DNA from 4 places in the Buttiauxella ferragutiae genome. Region 4 is predicted to be linked to each of the others. Evidence: predicted binding sites of a transcription regulator. Region 4 holds the regulator's gene; each other region holds the start of a gene.
What was found. The regulator Fur, encoded in region 4, represses iron uptake genes when iron is present. The targets are predictions, from matches to a motif close to ATAATAATGAGAACNACTATCAA.

Region 1 (4,778 bases), 370 kb from region 4:
AAGGTTAGGATGAGGGTGGTTTCAACATCACCAAACTATGCCTCCAACAACCCCTGCCCTAAATAATGCTGACTATCCTTAACGCCAGGCAAAACAAAGAAGTAACCGCCGCCAATCGGCTTCACATACTCCTCCAGCGCCTCGCCATTCAGACGTTGTTGCACCGCCAGAAAACCTTTCTCAAGGTCGTGCTGGAAGCAGACAAACAACAATCCCATATCCAGCTGGCCTGATTTGGAAACGCCCAACGAATAACTGTAACCGCGACGCATCATCAGGTTTGATTGGGTTTCTTTGGTGCGCGGATTTGCCAGACGAATATGTGCATCCAGCGCAATCACGTTACCGTCAGGGTCGGCGGCATAGTCAGGCTCGTCATGCTCGTTTTTCATACCGAGCGGTGCACCACTGTGTTTATCGCGACCAAAAATAGTTTGCTGCTCTTTAAGCGGCGTTCTGTCCCAGAACTCAACATGGAACTGAATGATGCGTACCGCCTGATAGCTGCCGCCCACCGCCCATGCTGGTTCCTGCTGGTTGCCCGTCACCCAAACAACTTCATCCATCAGCGGTTTATTGCCGCTGTCTGGATTGGCGGTTCCATCTTTAAATCCCAGCAAGTTGATCGGCGTTTCTTTACCGCGGCTACGCGCGGCGTGACTGGAGATAAACCCTTCACGCTTCCAGCGCACGCTGAGCAAATCTGGCGTGTGCTTGATGATGTCGCGCAATGCGTGGATAACCGTATCTGCGGTATTCGCGCAAATCTGGATAAGCAAATCACCATGACACAAGCTGGCGTCCAGCGAGTCGTTAGCAAAGCGTTCCATTTTTTGCAGTTTTGTTGGCTTCAGCCCTTTCAGGCCAAAGCGTTCATCAAACAGTGACGTCCCCGCCGACAACGTGAAAGTCAGGTTGTCAGGGTAAATTTCGGCACCGAGGATCCCGGAGTCCATGGGTGGCATCCGCGGATTCGGGGTGTCCGGTGCCGGGCCGCCAGTGGTCAGGAAATCGAAACGCGCAGACAGCAATTTGAACAAACGTTCAAGCTCAGCTTTATCACTTGCCAGCACATCAAAAGCCACCAGCATCATCGCCGCTTGCTGTGGCGTCAGCACGCCTGCCTGATGCACTCCGTAGAACGGTTGTTTTTCCATGCGCGCATCAGGCGGCAGCGTGCCGGGAGAAGTTTCCGGTTTTGCCGCATGTGCCACAGGGCAACCACCCGCAACGGCAAGGGCGCCACCAAGCGCGCCCAAACCTTTCAGTAACCGACGGCGCGCCGGAAGGTGGCCGCCGTGTTTGCTATTTTCATCCATAAAACTTAATCCAGACCCAGTACGCCACGCAGTTGTGACAAATCTTCAGCCAGCGCCGTGACCGGCCCTTTCAGTGCATTACGGTCAGCGTCGGTCAACTTGTCGTAAGTCTCAAAACCGTCTTTGGTGCGATATTTCGCCAGGATAGTGTCAACTTTCTTGAAGTTGGCATCCACTTTCGCCAGCAACGGTGCGTTATCTTTCACCAGTAAAGGACGCAGCAAGTTGACGATTTTCTGTGCACCATCGACGTTAGCCTGGAAATCCCACAGATCAGTGTGGCTGTAACGGTCTTCTTCTCCACTGATTTTGCTGGCAGCGACTTCTTCAATCAGGCCCGCTGCACCACCAACCACTTTACCTGGTGGGAAGGCCAGTTCAGAAATGCGGGTTTGCAGATCCAGCACGTCGCTATTGAGCTGATCGGCATATTTTTCCATGCCTTTGGTGGAGTTATCACCAAACAGTGCTTTTTCCAGACGGTGGAAACCGGTGAATTTCGGGTCGTTAGCTTTCTGCTCATAATCGTCTTCACGGGCATCGATGCTGCCGTCCAGATCGGAGAACAGTTCGGCAATCGGTTCGATACGTTCGTAATACTGACGGGTTGGTGCATACAAGGATTTAGCTTTTTCTATGTCACCGGCTTTCACTGCGTCAGTAAAGGCTTTGGTACCTTTAACCAGCTCGGCCACTTGCGCAGTGACGTAGGTTTTATATTCGGTAATCGGGCCGGATAACGCCATCAGGTCGTTTTTCGGTGCGGCCTGGTCGCCAGCAGCTTTAACAATAAGTTTGCCTTTCGGGTTGCTGAGCAGGCCGCAAGTCATGTCGTACTCACCGGCTTGCAGGTTGGCCGTCATTTTCTGAGAGAAGCCCGGCGCGATGTTCTCACGCTCTTCGACTACCATCACCCCTTTGAGGATTTCCCACTCCAGCGCTTTCTGGCTGTTGTTCTGAATAATGAACTGGGTTTTACCGGCGTTAACCGTAATGTTCATCGGTTCGCACTGTTTATCAGTAACGGTGACTTTTACCTGAGGAACATCGGCGGCTTGCACCGCAAAGGCTGAAGAGGCAAGCGCAAACAACGCAGCATGCAGGGCTTTTCGACGAAAATGTGTAGTCATGGCCAATCCCTTTAAAACATCAGTATGTTGTAACTAAGAGGCGATTTCTCGCCACAATATTATTAACGAACGCTATTTGTCGCCTGGCTACCCAGACGTGGGGGAATGAAGAACAGCACCAGCGCGGGAATCAGGTAAATAAAGTACATCGCCACTTCGCTGACGCTCGGCGCTTCCTGATAACCAAAAATGCCCTCAAGCAGCGTGCCGGTCAGGGAATGCGTTGAAAGAACATTACTCAGGTCGAAAGCGATATCCTGGAAATGGTTCCAAAGCCCGGCTTCATGGAATGCACGAACCGCACCCGCAGCAAGACCGGCGGCGACCAGTAAAATAAACAAGCTGGTCCATTTGAAGAAAACGGCAAGATTCAGGCGTATGCCGCCCCAATAAAGCAAGAAGCCCAGCACGATGGCGGTGCCAAGACCGAGCATCGCACCAAGTGGCGGCATAATGCCGACGTCCTGCTGGAATGCCGCCAGCAGAAAGAACACCGATTCCAGCCCTTCGCGGGCGACGGCGAAGAACACCATCATAATCAACGCCCAGCCGTGGCTGCCTTTGCTATGCAGCGCTTCATCGACCTTCTGCTCCAGCTGCCCTTTGACGTTGCGCGATACTTTGCGCATCCAGAACACCATCCAGGTCAGGATGAATACGGCGATGACGGCGACAATGCCTTCAAACATCTCTTGTTCTTTTTGCGGGAATTCGCCGGTCGTTTCGTTGATGAAGATGCCTAAGCCTAAGCAAAGCGCTGCGGCTGCAACCACCCCAATCCACATGACGCCAATCCACTGGCCGCGTTGTGTGCGCTTCAGATAGCTGGCTATCAAACTGACAATCAACGCGGCTTCCAGCCCTTCGCGTAACATAATGAGAAACGGAACGAACATTCCTGATACTCCAACTGTGAACTCAGGTCAAAAGACGTAAAGAAAAGTAAAACCAGAACGATTGTGATTATCATTACCATAAAAATAAACACAAGCAGAGAATTTGAATTTTTGTGTATAGCTGTAAAAAAGGCCGCTATTAGCGGCCTTCAGATTGCTGGCAAAGGGTGATAAACGTGTTTTGTAGGGTGGATAAGCGTTAGCGTCATCCACCGTTTGCGCGCGTTGTGTCGGATGACGCTGCGCTTATCCAACCTACGAAGAGGTTTGTCAGCAGAATTACTCGACCTGTAACTTTGACGGTGGAGCGGTGTGGTAAATCTCATCCGCTTGTGCAAAGCGTTTTTGCATCGATGTACTTGGCGCTTTGCCAAGTAGGCTAACAACCATAATACCGATGCTGCCGAAGATGAAACCAGGAATGATTTCGTACAGACCCAACCAGCCAAACTGTTTCCAGACGATGACGGTCAAGGCACCGATGATCATCCCCGCAAGCGCGCCATTGCGCGTCATGCGTGACCACATGACCGAGAACAGCACAACCGGGCCAAACGCGGCACCGAAGCCTGCCCAGGCGTAACTCACCAGACCAAGAACGCGGTTTTCAGGGTTAGCCGCCAGTGCGATGGCAATCAGAGCAACCAGTAGCACCATGAAACGCCCTACCCACACCAGCTCTTTCTGCCCGGCATCTTTACGGAAGAAGGCTTTATACAAGTCTTCAGTAATGGCGCTGGAACATACCAACAACTGGCAGCTCAGCGTAGACATCACCGCCGCTAAAATCGCTGACAACAAGATGCCTGCAATCCATGGGTTAAACAGTAATTGCGCCAGCTCGATGAACACACGCTCGCCGTTCTGGTTAACAGAGCCTGCCAATGACGGGTTGTTATTGAAGTAAGCGATACCGAAGAAGCCCACCGCACACGCACCCGCCAGGCACAGCACCATCCACGTCATACTGATGCGACGCGCTTTGACGATGGTGTGATGTGAATCTGCCGCCATGAAACGCGCCAGAATATGTGGCTGGCCGAAGTAACCCAGGCCCCAGCCCATCAGCGAGATAATCGCCACAAAGTTCAGGCCTTTGAGCATATCGACGTTTTCAATACTTTTTTGCTTGATAACCGCCATTGAATCGTCAAAGCCGCCCACTGCGATAACCACCATCACCGGTGTCAGGATCAGCGCAAAAATCATCAGGCTAGCCTGCACGGTATCGGTCCAGCTCACTGCCAGGAACCCGCCCACGAAGGTATAAATGATGGTTGCCGCTGCACCCGCCCACAGTGCGGTTTCATAGCTCATGCCAAAGGTGCTTTCGAACAGACGAGCCCCCGCCACGATGCCAGATGCACAATAGATAGTGAAGAACAGCAGGATAACCAACGCTGAGATAATACGCAGGATGCGGCTTTTATCTT
Region 2 (4,778 bases), 470 kb from region 4:
CTCGAAAGATTCGCTGTAGCTGATGTACGGCGACACACCGTTATCGAACAGGTAGTTCAGACCCGCACGGCCAGTGAATTCGCTATCGTCACGCTCGGTGTAGTTATTCGCCTGGTAAGCGAGTGTTGACTGTTTCAGCCAGTCGTAACGGCCACCGACGGTCAGAACAAACTTGTTCCACTCAGCTTGATCCTGAATGTAGATGCCGGTCTGTTTCTGTTTGTTTTGCTGATACGGGTCTGCATCGCCAAAATCGTAGTTTTCGTACACTGGGTTATACAAATCCAGTGGCGGAGCGCTGCCGAAGGTGGCGTTCACATCGTTACGCATCTGCTGGAAATCAACACCAGTCAGCAAGGTATGTGCCACGTCACCGGTCGCAAAATTACTTTGCACTTGAGTATCAACAGCAAAGTTGTGCAGCTTTTCGTTATCCACAACAGTGCCGCGAGTCAGCATATAACCTGAAGAGTCTACGCCAGTGCCGTAAACGCTTTTCTGATTGGTTTTAGACTCAACATAACGCAGGTTCTGACGCACGGTGAAAGTGTCGTTGAACTCATGGTCAAAGGTATAACCGACCATTTTATGGGACAACGAGTAGGTGTTATTTGGAACACCTTCGTTGAAATCAGTCGGCAGATAAGAACCATCTGGCAACGGCTCAACGGTACCTTCTTTCGGCAACCAACCGTAATAACCCGTCTCTGGAGTGTCTTGCAGGTTCGCTAAGAACGTGAAATTAGTTTTATCGTCAGGACGCCAGGTGAATGACGGAGCAATCGCATAACGTTTCTGTTTGGAGAATTGTTGCTGGTCGTCGTTAGAACGCGCCACACCAGTCAGACGATAAGAATAAACGCCTGCATCATCCAGTGAATCACTGAAGTCGAAACCGGTTTGCCACAGATTGTCAGTGCCCATCTTGAACTGAACTTCTTTCAGCGGTTCAGTGGTTGGACGCTTGCTTACCATAGTGATAATACCGCCTGGACTGCTTTTTCCGTACAGCACGGAAGTTGGGCCACGCATTAATTCCACGCGCTCAAGCATGTACGGGTCGATGATCACTTCGTTATAGAAGTCGCCCTGAAGTTTCAGGCCATCTAAATAGTTGTTCTGGTTAACCGAACCGAAACCACGAATTTTCACCGCGTCATAAGTGTCGGATGCACCACGGGTAGAAACGGTGATACCTGGCGTGTAGCCCAACGCTTCTTTCACGGAAGCTGGCTGGTGAGTATCCATCTCTTCACGAGTCACAATCGAAATAGACTGTGGAGTCTTTTCAATTGGCGTATCAGTTTTGGTCGCGGTTGCCGTGCGTTTAGCGGCAATCGTTGGAGACGGGCCCCACGCGCTTTCGTCAGCAACACTGGCGGAAACGGTGATGGTATCTTCTTTAGCTGTTGTGTTGTCTGCTGCAAAACTTGATGCACTGACACCGCTTACAGCGGCGGCAACAAAGAATGCAAGTTTGCGAATTGAGGTATTGACTGGTTGTCCAGTTCTTAAGCGCGCCATTGTATTATCTCTGATGAAGTAACGAATGATAACGAAAACGAGAATTATTATTATGCCGCAGAATAATAGACGAAACGGAAAGTGCATGGCAAGCGGATCACACCCCCTGGGGGACCAGGGGGATAAAAAATAACCATACAAAGTGCAAGGAGTGAAAAAGGACTCACAAACACAGAAAACCAGGCAGGAATGACACATCCCGATCACGCTGTCAGCAACGTGACAGAATGGCTAATGCGAGTGGTTCAGGAAATCGCGCTTCTGTCTATCAATGAATAATGCTGTTTATTTTTTGAAGCGAGTGTTTTCCCAGCAGCGGTTTGCTCAAAAATAATAAATTTACCCACGCGAATACTCTCGCGAGAACATTCATCGTAAAAAGGGTCAAACGTACCTTCGACACATTTCCCCATAAGCCCACGATTGGACCATTTATTCATTTTCATTTTCCATTCGAGGGAGTAATGCGCTATTGGGCAAACGATTTTCGCCCATGGATCACATATTAATGTGTTCTCAATTAATTTCCGACTGCCGCGACGAGGTAGTGTGCCGACTAATACCAGACAGTGATCCACGGGATGTTGAAGGAAAATTTGTAATATAAGGATTGGGCACCCGACCTTCCGTTCAAGCTTGCTAATACGATCGGTGAGATAGCAAAAAGCGATTCGGGCATTTTCCCCACAATTGCCTGCGTTCTGCACTCCATTGCGGTAATCATTTTCAACTTTTTGGTACAGTTGCCTGGAAGATAGCTTGAGTTTGCGCTGTGCAGAAACCGCCGCGCTGCGCATCTTGTCCCCGCCAAGGGTATGCAGCCGATATTTTTGCGGATTCGTCAACATCCACTTTTCAATCATATTTTTATCTGGATAAAACTTATTAGATGATTTTAGAGATAACCTGGAACGGGTAAAAAGCATGGCTTCGGTGAGATGTGGTAATACTATTTTTTGAAATGTTTTGCTGTCCATCTGACTTTCCTGTCTTGTACTGTGAAATTTTAAGCATTCAACAAAACATTAGAGCATTCTTCACAAGAGGCAGACAGGAAATAAATAATTAAGAAAAATATATGCCACCCGTTAGATTATTATTCTAAAAGGTGGCACACAAGGACGTTCAGCAATTAATTCCCGCCGAACATATCCTTAATCCAACCGGCAACACCATCACTGGATTCAGGCTGCTGCTGAGGTTGTTGCTGCTGTTGCTGTTGAGGCTGCTGCTGCTGCGACTGATTAAATGGATTATTGGTCTGCTCGGCCTGCTGGCTTTGCTGGCACAATCCATCCGGATTGGTCGTCCAGACAGGAAGGACGCGATCCCCACCGCCACCACACTGGAAGTAACCCGCGCTATCAACACCCATATCAACAATGTCTTCCGGTGGGTTCAGCACCAGCGGAATTGGCGTCTGGTTAGCCAGATAACGTTGATACAGCGACATCGCCCCGCTCGCACCATATAGTTTGGTTGGCTGGTTGTTGTCACGTCCTACCCAGGTAATCGCCACTTCTTTGCCATCAATACCGGCAAACCAGGTATCCACATTATCGTTGGTGGTACCCGTTTTCCCTGCCAGATGCAGGTTCGGATACTTGCCACCCAACGCACGCCCGGTACCACGAGCCATAACCTGCTGCATGGTAAACAGCGTCATGTAGGCTGCCTGCGGAGGAACTGCCTGTTCCGCCTGCGGGAAGCTTTGATATAGCACGGTGCCGTCTTCAGCAATCACCGAACGCAATGCAGAAAGCGTTGCACGGTTACCGCCGCTGGCGATGGTCTGGAATGCCTGCGCCACTTCGATTGGCGTCAGGTTCAGCGCGCCCAGCAACATAGCCGGAACCGGATGCAATTGGTTCTGCGGCACGCCGAGTTTGACCCAGGTGTCGGTTACGGCTGGCAAGCCCAACGCCATCCCCAGATTTACGGTTGGCACGTTCATCGAACGCGTCAGCGCATCCACTAACATGACCTTACCGCTCTCACTGTAGCGACGGTCATCGTTTTGCGGCGACCACACTTGTCCGTTTGGCTGTTTCAGCGCGATTGGCGCATCGGTAATCCAGGTATTCAGGCGGTACGAATCCGGCTGGCTTAACGCCGTCAGATAAGTCGCTGGTTTTGCCAGAGAACCGATGGAACGACGAGCCTGCATCGCACGGTTAAAGCCGGCAAATTGCGTTTCTGCCCCGCCGACCATGGCACGAACTTCGCCGGTCGAACGGTCAACAATCACCATAGCCGCTTCGAGATCTTTGAGCTTACGAGAGGCACGCAGTACCGGAACCCCTTCGCTTACCGCTTTCTCTGCCGCATCCTGGGAAACGGAATCAAACGTGGTGAAGATCTTCACCCCAGACAGGTCTTTAACTTTGTCACCAAGCTTAGTCTGAAGCTCGTTACGCACCATCTGCATAAAAGCAGGCTGTGGCGAAATCACGCCACCGCGCGGTTGCACACCCAGAGGACGGGCGCTCAGCATGTCGTAAAGTTCCTGGTCGATCACCTTCTGCTCTTGCAGCAAGCGCAATACCAGGTTGCGACGTTCCAGCGCCAGTTTCGGGTTACGCCACGGGTTGTAAATCGACGCCCCTTTCACCATGCCCACCAGCAACGCTTGCTGGTCAAGGCTCAGCTCTTCAACCGGACGACCAAAGTAGTACAGGCTCGCCAGCGGGAAACCGCGAATTTCGTTATCGCCGCTCTGGCCGAGATACACCTCGTTCAGATACAGCTCAAGGATGCGATCTTTGCCGTAACGGGCGTCCATGATCAGCGCCATGTACGCTTCGTTCGCTTTACGCCAGTAAGAGCGCTCGCTCGACAGGAACAGGTTTTTCACCAACTGTTGCGTCAGCGTACTTGCGCCCTGCACGGTGCGACCCGCGGTTAAGTTCGCCAGCATCGCACGACCGATGGAGTACAAACTGATGCCATCGTGTTCATAGAAATGGCGGTCTTCGGTAGCAATCAGCGTATCAACCAACAAATCCGGGAAGCCGGTGCGTGGGACGAAAAGACGCTGCTCACCGTTCGGTGAAGACAACATGGTGATCAAACGTGGATCCAGACGGAAGAAACCGAAGCTGCGGTTACTATCCATGTTCTGAATCGATTCCAAATGATCATTATCAAACACCAGACGTGCGCGGATCTGCCCTTCTTTACTGTCAGGGAAATCAAACGGACGGCGGATCATTTCGATGCTGTTGCCCTGCACTGTAAACTCACCAGGACGCGTC
Region 3 (4,778 bases), 500 kb from region 4:
TGTCATCTGATATAAGTTACATCAAAAAAAGCCGTGGCCGTCCGAAGGTGTTTGACAGGGAAGCAGCACTCGACAAGGCCATGGCTTTGTTCTGGCAACACGGCTACGAAGCCACTTCTATGGCGCATTTAGTGGAAGCTACCGGCGCGAAAGCCCCGACGCTGTACGCCGAATTCACCAATAAAGAGGGGTTATTTCGCGCCGTGCTGGATCGTTATATCGCCCGTTTTGCGCAAAAACACGAAGCGTGTTTATTCTGCGAAGAACGCAGTCTCGAAGAGGCTCTGGAAGATTATCTGTCTCATGTTGCGAAGCTTTTCACCGACAAAGACACACCTGCGGGCTGCTTTATCATCTGTACTTCATCAGTGCTGGCGACCTCTTCGGATGATATTTCAGCCGTGATCAAAGCCCGCCATGCCATGCAGGAAGAAACGCTGATACGTTTTCTGAGCAAACGCCAGGCAAGAGGCGAGATTCCGTCTGAAAGCTGTGTCCGAAAACTGGCGAAGTATCTGTGTTGTATCGTTCAGGGGATGTCAGTCAGTGCGCGTGAAAATGCCAGTTATGAAGAGCTGTTGCAGATAGTGAATACCACGATGCGGCTGCTGCCAGAATTGAAGAAAGTTTAAACTGCGCTAAGGCGGATAACGCAAACTTATCCGCCTTAGCTAAAACACTGCTTTACCGTTGCCGCCCTTTACTCCAGTAAGCCATAAAGTTGATAGCATCATGGTTCACGCCACATTCTCCTATCAAATATCGCCGCAGCATTTTCACCACCGTCGACTCTGCCGCAACCCAGCCATAAAACGTATTGCTGGCGGTCGTGGCTTTATCCCACAGTAATTCACCTTCGGCTTCCTCATTGACCGTTTCAGCAACGCCCGCCGTTTTCGGCAGTTGTGCGTCGGCTCTGACTGCTTTTAGCAAGCACTCCCCGTGTCTCGCGTTAGAGGTTTTACGCGGCAACCAGTGAATGCTGGCAAAGCTATATGCGCTTAAATCCACACAATCGCCCTGCTCTGGCACCTCGAAAAATGCCTGTATTTGTGGTGGATTTGGCTGCGTCGCCAGCAGTTCAAGAATGCCTCGTGCCGCAGGCAATGCGGTTTCATCGGCAATAATCAGTGCCTGACGCAGGCCCTGAGGCGGCGTCCATTCATATCCACCACTGTCACCAGAATAAGCAGCATTCGGGGCGACAATTTGTATTTTGTCGCCAGCTTCAGCGGCAATCGCCCACGCAGAAGCCGGGCCTTCGGTACCATGGCTGACGAATTCAACCGTCACTTCCTGGCGCGCAGCATCGACGTGGCGCAAGGTATAAGTGCGCACAATCGGCCGCTTCTCTTTGGGCAATTCTTGCAGTAGCTGATACCACTGTGCTTGCTCTGGCAACGTTGGGATTGAACCGTCCTCTGACGGAAAAAGCATTTTGATGCGCTGATCGGGTGCATCACATTTCATGTTTGCAATGTCCGGACCGCCAAACACCAGGCTCAACAACGAAGGTGAAACTTGTGATTTATGCACTAGCTGCACATTAAACAATCGATAACCTTGCACCCCTGCCATTTCGACTCCTCTGCCGTCTCCGGCTACATCCACAAAAAGTAAACCACAGAAATCATGTGATTATTCATGAGATTAATTTGAGAAATACTATCAATTGAGATTGATAATGAGAACCGTTATCGGCAAAATCCAACTCGTTCTTATTTCAAAATATTTATAAATGTTAATATTTCCCATCTAAGGAATGATGATGATGCATAAAAACGCGCGCTGGGTGCTTAACCCGTTGCTTCTGGCGATGATGGCTCCGGCTGTCGCGCAGCAAACTTCCGAAGAAAACATTCTGGTTTCTGCCAACCGTACACACCGTACTGTGGCTGAAATGGCACAGACCACCTGGGTCATAGAAGGCGCTGAGCTTGAACAGCAGATTCAGGGAGGCAAGGAGCTGAAAGACGCACTTGCACAGTTAATTCCCGGTCTGGATGTCAGCAGCCAAAGCCGCACCAACTACGGCATGAATATGCGTGGCCGCTCTATCGTGGTGTTAGTGGATGGCGTGCGCATGAACTCGTCCCGTACCGATAGCCGCCAGCTAGATTCCATTGACCCGTTTAACATCGAGCATATTGAAGTGATCTCCGGTGCGACATCACTGTATGGCGGCGGCAGTACCGGCGGCTTGATTAATATCGTGACGAAGAAAGGCCAGCCTGAAACCCAGCTGGAATTTGAAAGCGGGATTAAATCAGGTTTCAACAGTAGCAAAGATCACGACGAGCGCGTCGCAGGCGCGATTTCTGGCGGTAACGATCATGCATCAGGGCGTTTATCGGTGGCGTATCAAAAATTTGGTGGCTGGTATGACGGCAACGGCGACCAAACCCTGCTCGACAATACACAGACCGGTTTGCAGTATTCTGACCGTCTGGATGTCATGGGTACGGGCACATTAAATATTGATGAAACCCAACAGCTGCAACTGGTGACACAGTATTACAAAAGCCAGGGTGATGATGATTACGGCCTGGATTTAGGGAATAATTTCTCGGCGGTAACCGGCAATGGCAAGGCGTATGTCAGTGACCAGCTTAATTCAGACCGTATTCCTGGCACCGAGCGCCATCTCATTAGCCTGCAATATTCCAACAGCGATTTCCTCGGGCAGGAATTGGTGGGGCAGATTTATTATCGCGATGAGTCCCTGACGTTCTATCCGTTCCCGACGCTGACACGTAACACAGTCACCAGTTTCTCCGCCTCGCAACAAGATACCGATCAGTACGGTGCGAAACTGGCAATGACCAGCCAACCGCTCGACGGCTGGCAAATTACCTATGGTGTGGACGCCGATCACGAAAGCTTTACCTCGAACCAAATGTTCTTTGATTTGGCAAAAGCGAACGCCTCGGGTGGCCTGAATAACCAAAGCATTTACACCACCGGTCGCTACCCTGGCTACACCATTACTAACCTCGCGCCGTTCTTGCAAACCAGCTATGACATCAACGACCTGTTTACCGTAAGCGGCGGTGTGCGCTACCAGTGGACCGAGAATAAAGTTGATGACTTTGTTGGATTTACTCAGCAGCAAGGTATAGCGAACGGTATCGCAAAATCGGCCGATGCCATCCCTGGTGGCAGCACCGATTACGACAACGCGTTATTCAATGCTGGCTTACTGATGCACATTACCGAGCGCCAACAAGCGTGGTTCAACTTCTCGCAAGGCGTTGAATTGCCTGACCCTGGCAAATATTACGGCAACGGGACTTACCGCCTGGTTAATGGCCATTACCAGCTCGTGAACAGCGTTAACGTTGGGCAGTCTAAACTTCAGGGCATTAAGGTCGATTCTTATGAGTTAGGCTGGCGCTATACCGGTGATAGCCTGCGCAGCCAGATTGCGGCGTATTACTCGTTGTCCGACAAATCTATCGCCATCAACCGTGCAGATATGACCATCAATGTTCAGGATGATAAGCGTCGTATTTACGGTGTTGAAGGTGCGGTGGATTACTTCATTCCGGATTCAACCTGGAGCACCGGGATTAACTTCAACGTGCTGAAATCCGAAACCAAAGTTGACGGAAAATGGCAGAAATGGGACGTGATTTACGCCAGCCCATCGAAAGCCACCGCCTACGTTGGCTGGGCGCCAGATCCATGGAGCCTGCGTGTTCAAAGCCAGCAGACGTTTGATTTGACTGATGCCAGCGACAATAAAATCAACGGTTACAACACTATCGACTTTATTGGTAGCTATGCGTTACCCGTGGGTAAACTCAGCTTCAGCATCGAAAACTTACTGGATAAAGATTACACCACCGTATGGGGCCAGCGCGCACCACTGCTGTATAGCCCAACTTACGGCAGCCCATCGCTGTATGAATACAAGGGCCGTGGACGCACTTACGGTGTGAACTACTCTCTGCTGTTCTAAGGTGGTTTCTACAGGCCGGTCAAAAACCGGTCTGTTTTTACGCCCACAAACAAATTGGTACTCGACCCGAAATCGATAGTCATTTAAAACATAGGGACTCTAATTATAGGTACTATGAATATGTTGGCAGGTATCATTGGTTTAGGTTCGGTCATCGAAACCGCTTATCTTCCGGCTTTACGCCGTATGTCCCTTCCCGCTCTCGAACTTTATGGTTATGACGCTGACCCAGCGCGCCAGCTTGAGGGAATTAGCCGTTGTGATTCGCTTGATACGCTGCTGGCTAAACCGCTCGACGTGGTGCTAATCACCACTTCTTCGCTTCATCATTTACCCGTGCTCGAAAGGGTTTTGCAAAGCCGTGTTCCCGCAATCGTCGTTGAAAAGCCGGTTGCCGCCACGCTCACGCAACTTAAGAAACTCGAAACATTACTCCAGCAACCGCAAGCTGCCGCTCGTGTTCTGGCGCTGGATCACTGGATGATTCGCACTCAAGCTAGCGACTGCATTCACAACATCAGTGAAATAAGCCGCATCGAAGGTTTTTTGCAGGAACCCAGTGGGTTTAATGCCGCTGGTGAGCCTGCCGCGTTGAATTTTGCCACCGGTGAGGCGGATACCCGCCAGCTACGTCATCCTGACGGCGTGATTGTTGATATCGGCACGCATGTCCTCGCCATGATGCGCGAAACACTCCATCAGTTAGGTGGTAACCATCGGTTAGAGATTGAGTTGAGCTACGCACGTGACCGTCTGGGAAATGAGATTGCAGCAGGCGATTTTACCACCGCAGAAGGTGAAGCCCTGCTGACCGGCA
Region 4 (4,778 bases):
CACCGTTTGCAGCCAGCACTTCCAGCACGGAAATAAACGCAGGTTCAGATAGCGCGTGGGTATCTTTACCCACGTAGCACGGCCCGGTAATGCCATTTTTTGCACGATCTTCAGCAATCGCCTGAGCAATCGCCAGAATGTGAGGTTCGTTGAAACTATGACGTGCCGCACTACCACGATGGCCGGAGGTACCGAATTTCACCGCGTGTTCGCTATTCCCCACTTCAGGCTTCAGCACGTAATACTGGGCCGTCAGTTGGGCTACGTTAATCAAATCGCTCTGTTGTGCCGGTTGTCCTGCACGAGGGTGGTTAGCCATTGGCCTTTCCTTCTGACGCGAGGTGTTAGATTGTGCCGCAAACCTTTTCAATCAATTCCGCAGGGAACTGCATTGATTGCATGATGTGTTCAATCATGCTGCATTTACGACCCGTATTGGTGTTAGTGATAACCCAGTATGGCGTGCCCGGAACATGCTTTGGTTTGGTCTGGTTGCCATTTTGCAGCAGCGTTTGCTCATTACCTGCAAAATAGACGCGCGTCCGGCCATGCAGCGACTCGGTCGCTTCACCAAAAGCATGTGCGTCGAGGGTATACAGAGTAGAAAGCACCATCATGAAACGATTGACGGCTTTCTTTTGCTCGGCATATTCATCTGACAACAGTAATTCACGAACCGCACGTACGCGATCGCGAGCTTTGTTTACGGGTTTGGCTTCCGGAGCAGCAGCTGCTGCCGTCTGGCCGGTAGTTACTGGTGTAGCAGGAGATTGACCGGCGGTAAATTTCAACATGCGCCGTAAAATATCGGACGCGCTTTCACCAATGTGCTGCGTGTGGCTGGCAATATAGCGATAGAGCTCGTCATCAACTTCAATTGTTTTCATCTTAATCCGGTGCGGTATCTTTTCTGAATTCAAGTTGTTGGGATTATATGTACATATTCGCACAAATCCCAACCTCGGGTAGCGCCAAACTTATGTCACACCACAAAGTCAGACTAAACTGGAAATTTGCGGCACTGCGGCAGGATGCCGTTATGATACCCTAACCTCACGAAGTAAAAAAAAAGAACTTTGCCATGAAATTGAATGCTCGCCTGCAAACTGCGCAACAATCGACTAGTAATTCCCCCATCGTCCTAATCCACGGCCTTTTTGGTAGCCTTGATAACCTGGGCGTGTTGGCCCGCGACCTCGGGCAAAATCATACGTTGCTGCAAATCGATCTGCGCAACCATGGTTTATCGCCCCGTAGCTCTGAAATGAACTATGCCGCGATGGCGCAGGATGTGGTTGAAACGCTCGAAGAATATGGCTTTGAAAAAGCAATCATTATCGGCCATTCCATGGGCGGTAAAGTTGCGATGGCTCTGACAGCTATTGCACCTGAGCGCATTGATAAACTGGTGCTGATTGACATTGCACCGGTGGATTATCAGGTACGCCGTCACGATGAAATTTTCGCGGCTATTAATGCAGTCAGTAGTAGTGGAGCGAAAACACGTCAACAAGCCGCTATGGTGATGCGTGAGCATCTGAACGAAGAAGGTGTGATTCAATTCTTGCTGAAGTCATTTGCTGACGGCGAGTGGAAGTTTAATGTTCCGGTATTGTGGGAACAGTACGAGAATATTGTCGGCTGGCAAGCTATCCCAACCTGGAATGAACCGGCACTGTTTATCCGTGGTGGTGCATCCCCTTATGTTGACGAATCACACCGCGAAACGCTGCTTGCGCAATTCCCTCAGGCGCGCGCTCATGTGGTTGCCGGTGCCGGACACTGGGTTCACGCCGAAAAACCTGATGCTGTTTTGCGCGCAATCCACCGTTTTATCGACGCAAGTGCCGCAAACTGATTAAAAACAAACCGACTGGCTGTTAGATGCAGCTAACGCGTTGGCGCGCAAGCCATGCTGATGTATGATTGCGCGCTAAAATGCGCCAGAGCACCCCGCTCCGTGCCACCTGAATTCCCTGTCAGTAGTCTAATCATGGCAAAAGAACAAACGGACCGTACTACATTAGATCTGTTCGCGGACGAGCGTCGCCCCGGGCGGCCAAAAACTAATCCGCTGACGCGTGATGAGCAACTGCGTATCAACAAACGCAACCAGCTCAAGCGCGATAAAGTACGCGGCCTGAAGCGAGTGGAACTGAAGCTCAATAACGATGCAGTAGATGCACTAAATCATCTGGCTGAAGCGCGCAATATCAGTCGTAGTGAGTTGATTGAAGAGATTCTACTCGCGCAACTGAAGCAGCATCTCAGTTAGTTGAAAGGCTATATGCACGGAATACGATGTTGCAGTCTGTGCACAACAGGCTGATAGCAGTTTCCGCACCGCAATGTGTTCTGCTATGATTGCCCTATCTGTGGCCAATTAGCAGCCACCATACCATTAAGTATCAAGAGGTTATTTTACTCATGGCAATCGTAGGCATTTTTTTCGGCAGCGACACTGGTAACACCGAAAATATCGCGAAGATGATTCAAAAACAGCTCGGTAAAGACGTTGCTGAGGTGCATGACATTGCTAAGAGCAGCAAAGAAGACCTGGAAGGCTTCGACATTCTGCTTCTCGGCATTCCAACGTGGTATTACGGTGAAGCGCAATGCGACTGGGATGACTTCTTCCCGACTCTGGAAGAAGTTGATTTCAACGGCAAACTGGTCGCCCTGTTCGGCTGTGGTGACCAGGAAGACTATGCAGAATACTTCTGTGACGCATTGGGCACTATCCGTGACATCATTGAGCCACGCGGTGCTGCTATCGTCGGTCACTGGCCAACGGCGGGCTACCATTTTGAAGCCTCTAAAGGTCTGGCTGACGACGATCACTTTGTCGGTCTGGCTATCGATGAAGATCGTCAACCAGAACTGACTGCTGAACGCGTTCAGAAATGGGTCAAACAAGTTTCTGACGAGCTGAACCTGGCAGATATCATCAACGCCTGATTCTGGATGTGACGCAGCTTTTAAACGGGTTGCGTCACATTGATAGATTATTCCGATTAAAATAATCGCTACAAATTTTTAACTTTTCGGTTTGTCCCTGTACAATGACCCCCTGGCTAAATAGCTAACAAGGCAATTAAATCGCGACTCAGCCGCCATTTTTTAGCTTGATTATGAATAATACTTGCGGTTTCCATTTAGAATCTGCAGTTCTATAATGAGACGCATTCATCTTAACGCTCACCCTGAGTCCGAGCGATCCGTTAAGCAACAGGACAATTTCCGCATGACTGACAATAATACCGCATTGAAGAAGGCCGGCCTGAAAGTCACGCTTCCGCGATTAAAAATCCTTGAAGTGCTACAGGGTCCGGTGAACCATCATGTCAGTGCGGAAGACTTATACAAACGTCTGATTGATATGGGCGAAGAAATTGGTCTCGCCACAGTTTATCGTGTACTAAACCAGTTTGATGATGCAGGCATTGTCACTCGTCACAACTTCGAAGGCGGCAAATCCGTATTCGAGTTAACTCAACAACATCACCACGACCACCTGATTTGCCTGGACTGCGGCAAAGTTATTGAGTTCAGTGATGATTCAATTGAATCTCGTCAGCGTGAAATCGCATCACGCCATGGCATCCGTCTGACCAACCACAGCCTGTACCTTTACGGTCACTGCGCTGAAGGTGATTGCCGTACCGACGAGAATGCACACGAAATCAGCGAAAAGTAATCCGCATATCTGACATTCTGAACCAGATGTCAGGTATAAAAAAACCGGTGAGGAAGCTCACCGGTTTTTTTATTGCCTGAATTCACAGATTACTTGTTGTTCGCACGAATCTCTTGCCAGATTTTATCGCACTTGGCTTTTACCGCCTGGTCGTTACCAGTACGAGTGGCCTGAATACAGTTTTGATAATCCAGGGTGCGCACCGTTTCTTTCTTCGCAAATTCCTGGTGTTCCTTTTCCTGACCCAGCACGTTTAACACGCTCTGACAGGCCTGAATTTTATCAGGATTCCCTTCTGCGGTATTGATACAGGCGCTATAGGCTTGTTTCAGTTTTGTATCTTCCGGTGCCGTTTTAGAGGGTTGTGCGCAGGCGCTCAAACCTAAAGCCATGACCGTAACCAAAATGATTTTTTTCATGCTCGATATCCTTTATAAAACCGGGCGCTTTCACGCCCGGAATCGAATCAGAAGATGGTGAACGGTGCGATGACGATGAATTTCACGTCACGCTCATCCTGGAAGATGTTGCCGTAACCACCGCCCCAGCTTGGGATGTCGGAGTGGTTGTCGTATTGAGTGAAGTGCAGTTTGAACAGAGTGCCTTTCGCGCGCCCATCCTGAATGGTGTACAACGCATCAAGGCTGTACGCCGATTCTTTCAGGCGATTGTCAGCATCGTAGTAACCGTCAGTGGTTGGTTTAGAGCTTGGTTTTGCATCCCATGCGTAAACATACGAAGCACCTACAGCCCAACCAGCCAGATCCCAATTGCTCAGGTCATACATGGCACCCGCGAAGATGGCTTTTTCACCATTGGCGTTGAAGTCAGAACGGTTATCCCACCAGATATCCAGACGACCGTTTGACGATGCGTAAGTTGGGGTCATACGTTGCAGGAAGTAGCCCTGCTGGCCATCAGCCTTGACCATGGTACCTTCGAGGCGCAGGTCAACCTGGCCCACTTTGTAGCCGAATGTCAGAGCCTGCAACCATGCCGTGCCGTCATACAGATCGTTAACGCTGCCATCAGAGACTTTGTCACGCGAACCGTAGAACTGGTAGCTGGTAGACAATGGGCT

Region 1: a site for Fur is predicted at 3,403-3,425, ahead of efeU (iron uptake transporter permease EfeU). Genes of this name have one in related genera too.
Region 2: a site for Fur is predicted at 1,550-1,572, ahead of fhuA (ferrichrome porin FhuA). Genes of this name have one in related genera too.
Region 3: a site for Fur is predicted at 1,679-1,701, ahead of MNO13_RS15455 (siderophore-interacting protein). Genes of this name have one in related genera too.

The regions. Positions count from the first base shown of each region.
Region 1 covers NZ_CP093332.1:3,472,567-3,477,344, forward strand. Annotated here, with positions in the region: gene efeB (iron uptake transporter deferrochelatase/peroxidase subunit) at 36-1,319, opposite strand; gene efeO (iron uptake system protein EfeO) at 1,325-2,449, opposite strand; gene efeU (iron uptake transporter permease EfeU) at 2,512-3,345, opposite strand; gene putP (sodium/proline symporter PutP) at 3,625-4,778, opposite strand, start outside.
Region 2 covers NZ_CP093332.1:4,310,562-4,315,339, forward strand. Annotated here, with positions in the region: gene fhuA (ferrichrome porin FhuA) at 1-1,524, opposite strand, end outside; gene MNO13_RS19895 (hypothetical protein) at 1,770-2,501, opposite strand; gene mrcB (bifunctional glycosyl transferase/transpeptidase) at 2,657-4,778, opposite strand, start outside.
Region 3 covers NZ_CP093332.1:3,336,650-3,341,427, forward strand. Annotated here, with positions in the region: gene MNO13_RS15450 (TetR/AcrR family transcriptional regulator) at 1-632, shown strand, start outside; gene MNO13_RS15455 (siderophore-interacting protein) at 685-1,578, opposite strand; gene iutA (ferric aerobactin receptor IutA) at 1,772-3,961, shown strand; gene MNO13_RS15465 (Gfo/Idh/MocA family oxidoreductase) at 4,082-4,778, shown strand, end outside.
Region 4 covers NZ_CP093332.1:3,838,826-3,843,603, forward strand. Annotated here, with positions in the region: gene pgm (phosphoglucomutase (alpha-D-glucose-1,6-bisphosphate-dependent)) at 1-319, opposite strand, end outside; gene seqA (replication initiation negative regulator SeqA) at 345-887, opposite strand; gene ybfF (esterase) at 1,082-1,858, shown strand; gene ybfE (LexA regulated protein) at 1,994-2,275, shown strand; gene fldA (flavodoxin FldA) at 2,428-2,958, shown strand; gene fur (ferric iron uptake transcriptional regulator) at 3,245-3,697, shown strand; gene chiQ (ChiQ/YbfN family lipoprotein) at 3,787-4,116, opposite strand; gene chiP (chitoporin ChiP) at 4,164-4,778, opposite strand, start outside.